DNA from 4 places in the Serratia proteamaculans genome. Region 3 is predicted to be linked to each of the others. Evidence: predicted binding sites of a transcription regulator. Region 3 holds the regulator's gene; each other region holds the start of a gene.
What was found. The regulator LexA, encoded in region 3, represses DNA repair genes until DNA is damaged. The targets are predictions, from matches to a motif close to TNCTGTATGTACATACAGNA.

Region 1 (3,580 bases), 560 kb from region 3:
CGATAACCTGTGAAACCTGATCGCCGTTGATTTGACGGCTGTTGCCTTTTTCATCTTTGTAGCTGATCAGGCCGGTATCCTGGTCAATCTCCGGTTTGCCCTGGGTCAGGATCATATTGCCGTCTTTGGTCGCCATCACGTAATCGCTGGAACATCCCGCCAACCCGGCGGCGATCACCAACGCAGACACTGCCATTACCCACTTATTCATCCTGCGGATCCTCTGTTATGTATGCAAAAAAGAAGCTTCTTCTTAGATTAGCAAACTCTGTAAGCGCCGTGTTTCGGATAAGTCTTTATCTTTATAGATTAAAGTGACGTTGAAGCAGGGCGGAAGGCGAAAATAATAACGGGAGCGGCTGGCGCGCACTCCCGTGGGGAATTACTCAGAGACGGTTTTTTTCTTGCTGCGCATCAGATTAAGCGCTTCGACCGACATTGAGAAGAACATCGCAAAGTAGATGTAGCCTTTTGGCACATGCACCTGGAAGCTTTCCAGCATCAGGGTGAAGCCCACCAGGATCAGGAACGCCAGCGCCAGCATTTTCACCGAAGGATGGCGGTTAACGAATTCGCCAATAGGGCGGGCGGCAAACATCATGACGCCAACGGCAATCACCACTGCGGCCATCATGATAAACAGATGGTCGGACAGGCCTACTGCGGTAATCACCGAGTCCAGGCTGAAAATGATGTCCAGCAGCATAATCTGCACGATGGCACCGAAGAAGCCGTGCACCTTGGTGTGGTGCTCTTCATCGGAACCTTCGATGGTTTCATGGATCTCTTTACTGGCTTTCCAAATCAGGAACAGCCCACCCAGCAGCAGGATTAGATCGCGCGCCGAGATACTGTGGTCCATGAAGCTAAACAGCGGATGGGTCAGACGGATCACCCAGGCGATAGAGGCCAACAGCCCCAGACGCATTAACATTGCGCCGGCCAGCCCGATGCGGCGAGCCTTGTTCTGCTGTGCTTTCGGCAGCTTGGACACCACCAGCGACAGGAAAATAATGTTATCAATACCCAAAATGATCTCAAGAATGGTCAGCGTACCTAACGCTAACCAGGCATTGGGATCCATAATCCACTCGAACATTGGCAAACCACACCTTAATAAAAAGCAAAGGCTGAATTATACGCGTTTATTGATACAGCGACACTGTTAGCTAAACGCGACCTAAACAAAAGGGATCAGATAAAGAAATGTCTTGCCAATAATGCGCCGGTGAAGCTTTTTTTCAGGTAGAACCCGCGAGGCAATGTGAGGATCGGCTGACCCTGTTCGCCGATAGCTTCGGTCAGGGCCTTACTGTTGGCCGCCTTGGGACGCAGTTGCAAAACTTCACCGTGGCGGGCAGTGATCCGCTCGACATGACCAAGCACAATCAAATCCATTAGTTCTTCCCAGTCGCGGCGCAACATTTCTTCCTCTGCGGCGTTCGGGCTCCACAACAGCGGTGAACCGATACGTCGCTGTGCCAGCGGGATTTGCCGCTCGCCTTCCACCGGGATCCACAACACCCGCGCCAGCTTATGGCGCACATGGCTGCTGGCCCAGGTTACGCCGCTGTTGCCGGTTAAGGGCGCCACGCAGACGAAGGTGGTTTCCAGCGGTCTGCCGGCGGCGTCTATCGGGATGGTTTTCAGTTCGATGCCCAACTCGGGGAAATCCTGCTCCGGCTTGCTGCCCGCCATGGCACCCAGATAATGCTCCAGCAGCATGCCAACCCAGCCTTTATCCCGTTTGAGGTCTTTGGGGATAGCCAACTGTGCACGTTCGGCCAGTTCACCCAGATGGCAGCCGGCAAGCTGCTGCGCCCGTTCAAACAGCTCTTGTTCGTTTTCTGGAGGAAGGGGCAAAGGAGATAAAAACGCCATAATACCAGCCTGTTAGATTTGGTTGAAAAACGTACTGTATTTGTCCACAGAGAACCTTGGCGGGAAAGTACTGGGGAAAAGAATAATAGTAGCATGATTTTTCATGACTTTTTTTCTCACAGCCGGCAGAGGAAAAATTCCGGGCGACGCTTGTGCACCTGAAGCCACCGACAATAAACAGGATCTTACACCTATTTATCCACAGATTTATGGGATAACCCAAATTTTTACCGATCACTGGTTCGATTTACAGCCTTGACGCAGGCACTTTTTTGCGAAATTGTCCGTTTTGTGCGTAACTCATACGGATAATCTGTGGATAAAAACGACGTTGGTGGATCTTTCACCAGGGTAAGATCCTAAACGGACATAGATCACATTTTTGCTCTGTATAGGGCTGTTGATAATTATGTATCTTTATGTTTTTAAACGATTAATGTGATTTTTATTTTTATGGGGTTTTTAGGCTCACCAGAGTTTTACCGGCTTATCCCTTGAGTTCTTCACACACCTATCCACAGAAAAAGTGAATAAAACCGCGTGTAAATCGTCTCGCATGTTTATAACTTTGCCATTATCTGTGAGTTATCCCAATGTTATCCGGTCTGCAGCGCCGCAAAGCAGTGGTTTACCGCCTGTAGCTTGTGTGAAACAATCAGGGTATCTATGCGAATTTAAGCTTATCGAGGTAGTCCGGTGATCGATGATGATGGCTACCGCCCGAATGTTGGTATCGTAATCTGTAATCGTCAGGGGCAAGTCCTGTGGGCTCGCCGTTACGGTCAACACTCCTGGCAGTTTCCCCAAGGTGGGATTAACCCTGGTGAAACCGCAGAACAGGCAATGTACCGTGAGCTGTTCGAAGAAGTGGGGCTGAGTAAAAAGGATGTACGCATCCTGGCCTCAACCCGCAACTGGTTGCGCTATAAATTGCCAAAACGTTTGGTGCGTTGGGACACAAAGCCGGTTTGTATCGGCCAAAAGCAGAAATGGTTTCTGTTGCAGTTAATGTGCAATGACGCTGATATCAATATGCAACGCAGCAGCACACCGGAGTTTGACGGTTGGCGCTGGGTGAGTTTTTGGTATCCGGTGCGCCAGGTGGTGTCGTTCAAACGCGACGTGTACCGCCGGGTGATGAAAGAATTCGCCGTCACCGTGATGCCAATGCAGGAGCAGGCAGCACAGCGGCAGACCCCCGCTTATCGCCGGAAGAGAGGTTAAGTTAAGCCGACTATGCTCACGCGCTTGCGAGAAATTGTTGAGAAGGTGGCCGCGGCGGCCAGCCTGACAGATGCGCTGGATCTTTTGGTCAATGAAACCTGTCTGGCAATGGATACAGAAGTTTGTTCCATCTATCTGGCGGACAACGACCGCCGCTGCTATTACCTGATGGCGACACGCGGGTTAAAAAAACCGCGTGGGCGCGCTATCGCATTGGCCTTTGATGAAGGCATTGTCGGTTTGGTCGGACGCCGTGCGGAGCCGATTAACCTGGCCGACGCGCAGAGCCACCCCAGCTTCAAATACATTCCCCAGGTGAAAGAGGATCGTTTCCGATCCTTCCTCGGCGTGCCGATCATTCATCGTCGCCAACTGCTGGGCGTGCTGGTGGTACAGCAGCGTGAGCTGCGTCAGTTTGACGAAAGCGAAGAATCCTTCATGGTGACCCTGGCCACGCAAATGGCCGGGATCCTCT
Region 2 (3,580 bases), 2.0 Mb from region 3:
GCGCTTTTGCAATTTGTTCAGGTTGTACTGCTCTTTTTGACTAACTGTTTGTTGTTCTGACATTTAAATCGTGCTCGTTCTCAATTGGGGGCACTATGGGCATGAAGTTTTAGGCAGCGAGTTTAGCATTCTATAGGCTGATTGGGTCATTATTCCTTTATTTCATGACCGCAAAGACGCCTTGCCGACCTCAGTACACGCGAGCATGCGGTAAATCGCTGACCCGCGTGGTGTATGCGGGGGAGAGAAATTCACGTTTCATCGACCAGGTCTGCTGATTGCCTTGTCCGGCAAACCAGACTCCAGCGCGCCCGGACTGATTGATCTGATCCAAGGCTGCCATCAAGCGTTCACTGTTGGGGCGCGGCTGATACTCGTCGAACAGGTTCAACTGAGCGACGCCTTGCGAATAGAAGTCCTGCAGCATAACGCCGGCTTTTAGATAGCGATGGCCGGGCTGCCAAATCTTGTCAAGGCATCGAATCGCGGCGGCGATGATGTCGCGGGTATCTTGCGTCGGCGTGCTGAGCTTGATGCTCGCGGTGTTGCCGTAATATTTTTCGTTGGTTGAGAAGGGGCTGGTTTTAACCCATGCATTGATATTCCGGCAATATTGGTGCTCTTCGCGCAGTTTTTCTGCTGCGCGTGAAGCGTGCATGCAGATAGCCTGATGCATATCATTGTACTCAGTGACGCGATCGCCGAATGACCTGCTGCAAATGATCTGCTGTTTGGTTGGGGCAAATTCTTCAAGTGACAAGCAGGGTTCACCACGCAGTTCACGCACCGTGCGTTCAACCACCACGCTGAAATGCTTGCGGATCATTGTGGTGCTTGCATCTGCCAGCTGCAGTGCGGTTTCGATCCCCATATTCCGCAGTTCTTTGGTGAGACGCCGCCCGATACCCCAGACTTTTTCTGCCGGCACCAAGGACATCAATTTTCGCTGCCGTTCCAGGCTGGAAAGATCAACCACGCCGCGGGTTTGCTCCCATTTTTTTGCCGCGAAGTTCGCCAGTTTTGCCAGGGTTTTGGTCTGGGCAATACCCACGCCTATGGTAAGCCCGGTATCACGCAGCACTTTGGTCCGTACCTGGTGCCCGAACGCTGCCAAATCGACGCAGTTTTGTACCCCGTCAAGGTCAAGAAAGCTTTCGTCGATGGAGTAAATTTCGACTCGTGGTGCCATCTCTTCGAACACGGCCATCACTCGCATCGACATATCGGCATACAGCTCGTAGTTGCTGCTGAATGCGATACCGCCGGCACGCTCAAAATCGCGCTTTATTTTGAAATAGGGCGCGCCGGTTTTCAGGCCCAGAGCCTTTGCCTCTTTGCTCTGTGCTACCACGCAACCGTCGTTGTTCGACAGAACAACCACCGGTCGACCATGCAGATCCGGACGCCACAGCGTTTCGCAACTCGCATAGAAGCTGTTTACATCGGCCAGGGCGTACATTATTTCAACCTGGTGATGGTTGAAACCACCACGCCGACGATGCTCAGATCATCGCCGCCATCCCGCAGCGGTATTGGCCGGAAGTTCGGATTCATTGGTTCAAGCTGTTTGACAGGATGCAGGCAGAGACGTTTAACCGTGAACTCGCCTGCGATGCTGGCGATCACGATATCGCCGTGACAGGCGCCAATGCTTCGGTCGACAACCAACAGGGATCCGTCGGTGATCCCGGCTTCGATCATGCTTTCCCCAGAGGCGATCAAAAAGTAGGTCGCCGACGGATGACTAATGCAGTACTCGTTGAGGTCGATCCTCGCGTGTATATAGTCTTGCGCAGGATTCCCAAATGCACTCATTCTAGCCATATATTGTCAATCCTGGAGAAAATACAGCGGCTTTTGATTGACCACAGTAGTGCTGCTCGAAGCCTTATACATGATTTACTGCCCTATTAATTGACTGTGTTTATATACAGTATTATAGGTGTGGGGAATGAATCAAGACGGTTTTTAGACGGCGCTCCGAATGTTTTGAATTTTGGGGAATTTAGTTCACAGCGGCTTGCATGGTCTAATCTTCTGCAAACGGTGCCCAGGCTTCCGGCTGAATGCTACAGCTTTGCATCCACGGTGCCAGAGCAGACGTTATGTCGGTTCTGAAACAAAGCTTTTCATTTCTAACTGAATACCACGTCCTATGGACGTGGTTATCGACTTTTTGGCTCTGCCAGTAATGCTACTCATGGGAAAATCCGAATCCGTTATCCCCATAACTGATAAGGATTTAACCATGAGTAGGTTCGAAAAAGCATCGCATGTGCTCTGGCATTGTCAATACCATATAGTTTGGACGCCCAAGTGCCGATTTCGAATACTGAAAAACAATGTAGGGAAAGAGGTTTACAGGCAAATAAGAATATTAAGTGAACAACTCCATGTAGAAATAGTGGAGTTAAATGTTCAGTTAGATCATGTTCATTTACTGATAAAGATCCCGCCGAAACTGTCAGTATCAGAAGTGATGGGCCACCTTAAAGGCCGAACAGCTATCCGTTTGTTTAATAAATTCCCCTACTTGAGGAAGCACAAGTTGTGGGGAAATCACTTTTGGGCGAAGGGCTACTGTGTGGACACCGTAGGTGTAAACGCAGAGATGATCCGCAAGTACGTAAAGTACCAAGAGAAACACGAGCAAGAAGAAAACCAGCTGAGTTTACATGGAATGTGAAGTGAGGACCCTTAGGGTTCGAGCTTAGTACGCCCCTATGGGGCGCCCAAGCAATGCCGCCTTCTACGAAGGCGGATTTTTACGGTGACGTCCTCATCCCGTTGATGAAGACGTCACTAACATTACGGTCTGTCAACCTGCGGAGGTTGATGTTGGAATTCGGGCAATGACCTTAATTTCAAAATCGAATCCCGCAAGCCAGGTAACGCCAACGGCTGTCCAGTTCGGGTAAGGGGGCTGCGGGAAAATGGACTGTTTCACCTGCATGATCGTCGGAAACTGATTTTCCGGGTCAGTATGAAAGGTGGTGACATCAATCAGGTCGTCAAACGTACAACCCGCTGCTGCAAGAGTCGCTGCCAGGTTAGCAAACGCAAGTTGCACCTGCGCGGCAAAATCCGGCTCCGGCGTACCATTGGCGCGGCTGCCAACCTGACCGGAAACGAACAACATATCGCCAGAACGGATCGCGGCGGAATAACCGTGCTCTTCGTAGAGAGCATGGCGATTAGCAGGAAAAACAGGTTCACGCTGGATCATGGAATTTCCTTTCTTAAGTCAATGTGTGATGCGGGATGCGCGGTATGCAAAATTGATTTAATATACGCGGCGTATGTTGAATTAATCACACATACGCCGCGTATGTCAAATGACATTCGTTACGTATGTCAAAAAGGAGATCGTATGGCCGCCAAACGCCGCGCCGAAACAATGGAAGAGAACCGCGCCAAATTGATTACGGCAGCGCGGAAATCCTTTGCCGAAAGGGGTTTTGCTGCCGTATCAATGGATGAATTAACCGCCAGCGTTGGCCTGACACGCGGGGCGCTATACCACAACTTTGGTGATAAAAAGGGGCTGCTTGCCGCTGTTGTTGCTCAAGTAGATGGTGAA
Region 3 (3,580 bases):
CATAAACAATCTCGTGGCCGTCCTGCGCCAACTGACGCACGCGTTCGGCGTTAGTGACGTTGATGCCTTGATACAGGCGGTTCCAGGTCCAGCTCAGCACGCGATCGGAAAGGCGCACCGTCTCGTAAGAGAAGTCGGCAGCGATCTCTTCCATCAGCGCTATGGCATTCTGCTGGGCTTTTTCGTGGGAAATTTTCTTGCTGCGAGCCTCGTCTTCGACCGCTTTTTCGATCGCCTTGGACGCCAACAGCTTGTTGAACAGGTCCTGACGGGCCGGCAGGCTTGGACCGACGGCGGCCAGACGCTGACGCGAGAAGTGCATGCGCGCCACGCGTGCCAGTTTTTGCGCAATGATTTTGTCCGTACCGTGTTCAGTCGCCATGCGGCGCAGGGAAACGGTATTGGAGAAACGGACAAAGCTGTCGCGGCCGAGCCACAGCACGGCGAAGAATTTCTGGACGCCGTTCAGCAGACGCAGATGCGGGGTGCCGTGACCTTCGCGCCCCGGAGAGCGGCCGAACATCACCGAGACCGGCAACATCTGAATGTCGAGCTCCGGATTACTGCGATGCAGATCCAGATAGTCGTGGAACAGTTTTACCGACTCTTCTTTCGGCGTGTAGTAACGGAATACGCGCGGGCCGTCGTGAATAAACACGTGGCTGGGCAGCACGGTACCGTCTATCTCCAGCGGATTGAGGGGATCGGGCAGATCTTGCGCCAGGCACTGGGTGCGCAGCGTCAGTAAATCCGCCTTGGAATTATAAGGTAAAACATACAGAATCGGCCGTGAGGGATCCAACCCTAACTCCGTGACCGGATCTGAAGGGATAACCTTACTTCTTACCAACAGTTTGAGTGGTAAATTCAATAGTTTATAATAAATTTTACGCCAACCTGACATAACAACGTGAAGCCTCTTGTTAGCAATGCGCCGCAAGCATACCAGAATCCGGGTAGCAGATCTGTGGTGTTGGAAAACCGAGAGCCGGGAGCGTTTCCTGGCTTAGACTGTTTAATTATGACTTACCTCTGCGAAAGGCACTAAAAAACATGACAAAGCAAGCAACCGGCCTGACCCGTATTATTAAAGCTGCCGGCTACTCTTATAAAGGCTTTTCCGCCGCCTGGCAGCACGAAGCGGCGTTTCGCCAGGAATTGGTGGCAACGGTGCTGGCTATCATACTGGCGATTTGGCTGGACGTGGGTGCGATAGCGCGCATTTTACTGATCGGATCGGTGTTGCTGGTGATGATCGTCGAGATACTGAACAGCGCGATTGAAGCGATTGTCGACCGGGTGGGCACCGAACATCATGAGCTCTCCGGCCGGGCAAAGGATATGGGCTCGGCGGCGGTCTTGCTGGCGATTATTCTGGCGCTGTTTGTCTGGGGTTCGGTGCTGTGGCAGCACTTTGCCTGAGTGGGGGAGTTCTGTTGCGACGCGGGTCGCTAATCCCTGATTTTTATTCACTCTTCGGTTCCCAAGCCGCACTTACCTGTATATACTCACAGCAAGACTGTATAAACAAACAGGGGGCGGAATGAAAGCACTAACTACCAGACAGCAAGAGGTCTATGATCTGATTCGCGATCATATTTCGTCCACTGGCATGCCGCCAACGCGCGCCGAGATCGCCATGCGTCTGGGGTTCCGTTCGCCAAATGCCGCAGAAGAACACCTGAAAGCGCTGGCGCGTAAAGGCGTCATCGAGATCATCTCCGGCGCTTCGCGTGGTATTCGCCTGCTGATGGAAGATGAAGAAGGTTTACCGCTGATTGGCCGCGTAGCCGCCGGTGAGCCGCTGTTGGCGCAACAGCATATCGAAGGGCACTACAAGGTCGATCCTTCCCTGTTCAAACCAAGTGCGGATTTCCTGCTGCGGGTTAACGGCATGTCGATGCGTGACATCGGTATTCTCGACGGCGATCTGCTGGCGGTGCATAAAACCCAGGACGTGCGTAATGGCCAGGTCGTCGTGGCGCGCATTGAAGATGAAGTCACGGTCAAGCGCCTGAAAAAACACGGTAACGTGGTTGAGCTGCTGCCGGAAAACAGCGAATTCCAGCCGATTGTGGTCGATCTGCGTCAGCAGAATTTCACCATTGAAGGTCTGGCGGTCGGTGTGATCCGCAACGGCGATTGGGTTTAATCCCTACGCTCGAACACCGTCCTCTGATTTAAGTCGCCCCAGCTCTGGGGCGATGTCATTTCTGACTGATTAAAACCGCACTGCCACGGGAACATTTCACTATGCGCCTGCTTTCTGCCTTCACCAGCGATACCGATAAAGCCCTGTGGCGCCTTGCGCTGCCCATGATTTTCTCCAATATCACCGTGCCATTGCTTGGGCTGGTGGATACCGCGGTGATCGGCCACCTCGATAGCCCGACCTATTTGGGCGGTGTAGCGGTGGGCTCCATGGCGACCAGTTTCCTGTTTATGCTGCTGTTGTTCCTGCGTATGAGTACCACCGGACTGACCGCACAGGCGCTGGGGGCGCAAAATCCGCAGGGGCTGGCGCGTGCCTTTATGCAACCCTTGCTGCTGGCCGTGTTGGCCGGGGTGGCCATTGTACTGCTGCGCTATCCGCTGATTGAGTTGGCGCTAAAAATCGTCGGTGGTGACGGGGCGGTGCTGAAGCAGGCTCGTTTATTCCTCGAGATCCGCTGGCTAAGTGCCCCGGCGGCGCTGGCCAATATGGTGATCCTGGGTTGGCTGCTTGGCGTGCAATACGTGCGTGCGCCGGTGATCCTGCTGATTGTCGGCAATCTGCTGAATATCGTATTGGATATCTGGCTGGTGATGGGGCTGGGCTGGAACGTGCAGGGTGCAGCGACGGCGACTGCCATCTCTGAATATGCCACGTTGCTGCTGGGGTTAGGGCTATCCTGGCGAGTGATGCGCATACGCGGTATTTCTGTGCCGATGCTGCGTCAGGCCTGGCGCGGTAATCTGCGGCGTCTGCTGGCATTGAATCGCGACATTATGCTGCGTTCATTGTTGCTGCAACTGTGTTTTGCCTCGCTGACTATTTTCGGTGCCCGGCTTGGCGGCGAGGTGGTCGCAGTAAATGCGGTACTGATGAATTTGCTGACCTTTACGGCTTACGCGCTCGACGGTTTTGCCTACGCGGTGGAAGCACATTCGGGCCATGCCTATGGGGCCCGTGACGATAGCCAACTGCGTAAAGTATGGCGTGCGGCTTGCCGGCAGGCCTGTCTGGTGGCGTTGGGCTTTGGCCTGCTCTATGCCGTGACCGGCCAACAAATTATTGCGGCGTTGACCTCTTTACCGGAGCTGCGCGCACTGGCGAACCACTATTTGCCGTGGCAGGTGGTGCTGCCATTGGTGGGGGTATGGTGCTATTTGCTGGACGGCATGTTTATTGGTGCCACCCGCGGCGCAGAAATGCGTAATAGCATGGCAGTGGCGGCGGCTGGTTATGGCCTGACGCTGTTTACCCTACCGGTACTGGGCAATCATGGGCTATGGCTGGCGCTGGCGGTATTTCTTTCACTGCGTGGCATCGCACTCGGTTGGATTTGGCATCGCCACAGAGTGGATGGGACCTGGTTTG
Region 4 (3,580 bases), 2.6 Mb from region 3:
CAAGCGTAGCCGGGTTTATCCGAAATCAACAGCTTAACGGCATCCGCGCGTTACCATTAAATAGTTATATAGTTAAATCAATCCGTTTAGACAGGGGCCACCATGATCCGGCTGATTATCTTATTGTTGGGCCCACAGGCACTGCACGGTCAGCGCCGCCTGCTGATGCTGTTCGGCTGGCTGTGGATCGCCGTTGGCGCACTGATGTTGTTCGACATATTGCAGGATGGCCGTTCGGTACTGGCGTTAGATGCATTGGCGGTGATGCTGGCGCTGGAGGGGCTGGTGGCAATCTCTGCCGCGCTGGTGATTGGCTCATCCGCCAGCCGGCCGGTACTGCTGAAAGGGCTGGGCTTCTTGTTTATGGCCTTCTTGATGCTGGACGTGCCCGCAGACGATAATATCGTCGCCACGCTGGTGTTTGGCAGCGCGCTGTTGTTGGATGGCGCGGTGCGAATCGCCTCCTCCACGGTGATCCAGCACAGCCGCTGGAAACCGGTAGCCCTGGCGGGCTGCGGCGAAATTCTGCTTTCGCTGATGATTTTTGTCGGCTGGCCCGCCCCCCACCGAATGACGGTACCCTTTTGCCTCGGCGTGATGATCCTGCTTTCCGGCTGGGCGCTGCTGCGTATCGCCCGGCAGTTGGAGAGTTTTGCGCTAAATCAGAACCAGGCCCCCACTGCGCCGCCTCGGATCAATGAAACCCTTCCACTCACCGTCTATGTCTGGACGCCAATCGGCTCGGCAAAAGACGCGCGCCGCCGCTACATTGTCGATCGCTACATCGCCGCGGTGGATGGCGGTGGCAATATATCCACCGGTCACGCCGCTTTGGCGCTGGCACCCGATGTGTATATCAGCCACTACCCGCTTAACGATATCAGCCACTCGGCGCAGGATTTCCGCCAGTTGCTGCATTCCGGTGAGCAAAACAACGTCGACGGGCGCTTTCTGCCCGGCCTGCAGCAAGAGGTTGCCGCCTGGTGCCCACCGGACAAAAAAATCCAGTTCCATCACTATAACCCAACGGCACTGCGCGCTTTCTGGCAAGATTATCAGCAGGACAGCACCTACAACCTGACCCGGCGCAACTGTTCAACCACGGTTATTCGGGCGCTCGACAGCGCGCTGGAAGGCGTACTGGGCGATAAGCATCTGTGGCGTCGATTTCTGTTGCTGGTGCTCGATCCCAATCTGTGGATGCTGGCGGTGCTGCGCAGTCGTGGTGAAAGCATGACCTGGACGCCGGGGCTGGTGCTGGATTATGCACGTATGTTGCAGCAGGTCACCGAACGCCAACACCAACGCTGGTGGCTAAAACTGCGAGAGGTGTGGCGTATCCTGCGCTTTGGCAAAGCCTCGCCACGCAGGCAAAAGTTTTAGTCTCGGCGTCGGCGATGATAAAGTAGCGGGCACATTCACCGGCGTCGGCAGGAGTTAACCGCTAATGGCCTATTCGCAACGCATTGAAACCGCTATTTTTGATATGGACGGTTTATTGATCGATTCAGAACCCCTGTGGCTACAGGCGGAACTGGATATCTTTGGCGCACTGGGATTGGACTTGTCCGATCGCCACAAGCTACCGGATACTCTGGGTCTGCGTATCGATCTGGTGGTGAAAATGTGGTACCAGGCCATGCCGTGGCAAGGGGTTTCACAAGAAGAAGTCTCTGCGCGAATTATCGAACGCGCCATCGAACTGGTACGCGAGAAGCAGCCACTGCTGCCGGGCGTACACCAGGCGCTGGAGCTGTGCCGCAGCCTGGATCTGAATATCGGCCTGGCTTCCGCCTCGCCGCTGCACATGCAACAACAGGTGCTGCAGATGTTTGGTCTCGAGGGTTATTTTGATCAACTGGTTTCCGCCGAGTACCTGCCCTACAGCAAGCCGCACCCGGAGGTGTATTTGATCGCCGCCGAACGCCTGGGCAGCGATCCGCTGCGTTGTATCACCCTGGAAGACTCGTTCAACGGCATGATTGCCACCAAGGCCGCCAGAATGCGTTCAATTGTTATCCCGGCGCACGAATATCGCGATGATCAGCGCTGGGCATTGGCCGACCATAAGCTCGAGACACTGGAACAGCTTACCCCGGACCACCTGGCGTAATCTGCACGGCATCGGTCCGCTCCCGGTGCCGTTATTCATCCCCGCGCTAACCCCCTGCCACCGCCTGATTTCAAAACCTGGCGCTACACCACAATATAAATAAAACATTATTTCATTTATATTGAATTACCGTACCACGCTCTCTATGCTGGGACCCTAAGAAAGCGCCGGGCGATCGGTACAGGTTGTCACTGCCACGCAGCCTAATCCGGTCGCCCGGCGTTTTCGTTCCATTCAATCCTCGCGTCAGTTCAAAAACGCACAACCCTTAACCCCTTAAGATAACAAGCCGTTGTAAAACGGGATAAAATAAACAATTGGTTACAGGGTAACTGCTTCCACCACTGGGAATTTTCCCATATACTGGATAAATTAACAGTTTATCAGTCGGAACAGCAGTATGACCGCGGAAGGACATCTTATTTTCTCTGTCGCTTGCGCGATTTTCGCCAAGAAGGCCGAGGTGACACCATCGCTTGCTACCGGCGACTGGTGGCATATTATCCCCGCCGCGCTGCTGACCTCACTGCTGCCCGATATCGATCACCCCAAATCGGTGCTGGGTCAGCGCCTGCGCTGGATTGCCATCCCGATCTCGCGTGCCTTCGGCCACCGTGGTTTTACCCATAGCCTGCTGGCGATCGCTGGCGGCATGGCGCTTTTCCAGCTTGACGTGCCGCGCAGTTGGCCGATCCCGCCCGACGTGTTGCACGCCATGATTATCGGTTACTTCAGCCACCTGTTGGCGGATATGCTCACTCCGGCCGGCGTGCCCTTGCTTTGGCCCTGCCGCTGGCGTTTTCGCCTGCCACTGCTCAATTCCCAAAAAGGCAATCAACTCGAGCGCGCCCTGTGCCTGTGTCTGGTGGCTTTCGCCATCTATTGGCAAGGCGGTTGCACCCTTCCAGTGCAGGCATATTTTGAACAAATAAAAAATATCAGACTGTGATCACAAAAAAACGGCCATTTAATCCTCATTCAGAAGATTAATTAAACAAATTCGCGCACAAAGTTATATTAAATTCCATTTGGATATAAGTGAGCCGTTACGCAAACTGTTACGATATTTAGTATCGCTACGCCTTGGTGCATAGCCATTTTTATATAAGAAAAAATAATTGGAGACATTGGGGATGAATCTTCCGCTGGTTATTAACGTGGTGATTTTTGTCGCCCTCCTTTTGCTGTTGGCGCAAACCCGCCACAAGCAATGGAGCCTGGCGAAAAAAGTACTGGTTGGTCTGGTGATGGGTGTGGTGTTCGGTCTGGCACTGCAACTGGTTTACGGCTCGGACAACCCGGTACTGAAAGAATCCATCAGCTGGTTCAACATTGTCGGTAACGGCTATGTACAACTGCTGCAAATGATTGTCATGCCGCTGGTCTTCGCCTCGATCCTGAGCGCGGTCGCCAAGCTGCATAACGCCTCTTCATTGGGCAAAATAAGCTTCCTGACCATCGGTACCC

Region 1: mutH (DNA mismatch repair endonuclease MutH) is a predicted target of LexA. The motif match lies at 1,914-1,933, and genes of this name have one in related genera.
Region 2: umuD (translesion error-prone DNA polymerase V autoproteolytic subunit) is a predicted target of LexA. The motif match lies at 1,917-1,936, and genes of this name have one in related genera.
Region 4: QOT07_RS10810 (metal-dependent hydrolase) is a predicted target of LexA. The motif match lies at 2,475-2,494, and genes of this name have one in related genera.

The regions. Positions count from the first base shown of each region.
Region 1 is NZ_OX461105.1:4,331,052-4,334,631, reverse strand. Features, by position in the region: gene QOT07_RS20165 (YgdI/YgdR family lipoprotein) at 1-211, opposite strand, end outside; gene QOT07_RS20160 (TerC family protein) at 383-1,099, opposite strand; gene mutH (DNA mismatch repair endonuclease MutH) at 1,195-1,881, opposite strand; gene rppH (RNA pyrophosphohydrolase) at 2,578-3,105, shown strand; gene ptsP (phosphoenolpyruvate--protein phosphotransferase) at 3,118-3,580, shown strand, end outside.
Region 2 is NZ_OX461105.1:2,884,198-2,887,777, reverse strand. Features, by position in the region: gene ttcA (tRNA 2-thiocytidine(32) synthetase TtcA) at 1-63, opposite strand, end outside; gene umuC (translesion error-prone DNA polymerase V subunit UmuC) at 191-1,459, opposite strand; gene umuD (translesion error-prone DNA polymerase V autoproteolytic subunit) at 1,459-1,815, opposite strand; gene tnpA (IS200/IS605 family transposase) at 2,249-2,686, shown strand; gene QOT07_RS13440 (RidA family protein) at 2,819-3,226, opposite strand; gene QOT07_RS13435 (TetR/AcrR family transcriptional regulator) at 3,371-3,580, shown strand, end outside.
Region 3 is NZ_OX461105.1:4,894,188-4,897,767, reverse strand. Features, by position in the region: gene plsB (glycerol-3-phosphate 1-O-acyltransferase PlsB) at 1-904, opposite strand, end outside; gene QOT07_RS22770 (diacylglycerol kinase) at 1,054-1,422, shown strand; gene lexA (transcriptional repressor LexA) at 1,544-2,152, shown strand; gene dinF (MATE family efflux transporter DinF) at 2,254-3,580, shown strand, end outside.
Region 4 is NZ_OX461105.1:2,299,600-2,303,179, reverse strand. Features, by position in the region: gene QOT07_RS10820 (HdeD family acid-resistance protein) at 103-1,383, shown strand; gene hxpB (hexitol phosphatase HxpB) at 1,448-2,113, shown strand; gene QOT07_RS10810 (metal-dependent hydrolase) at 2,514-3,062, shown strand; gene QOT07_RS10805 (L-cystine transporter) at 3,247-3,580, shown strand, end outside.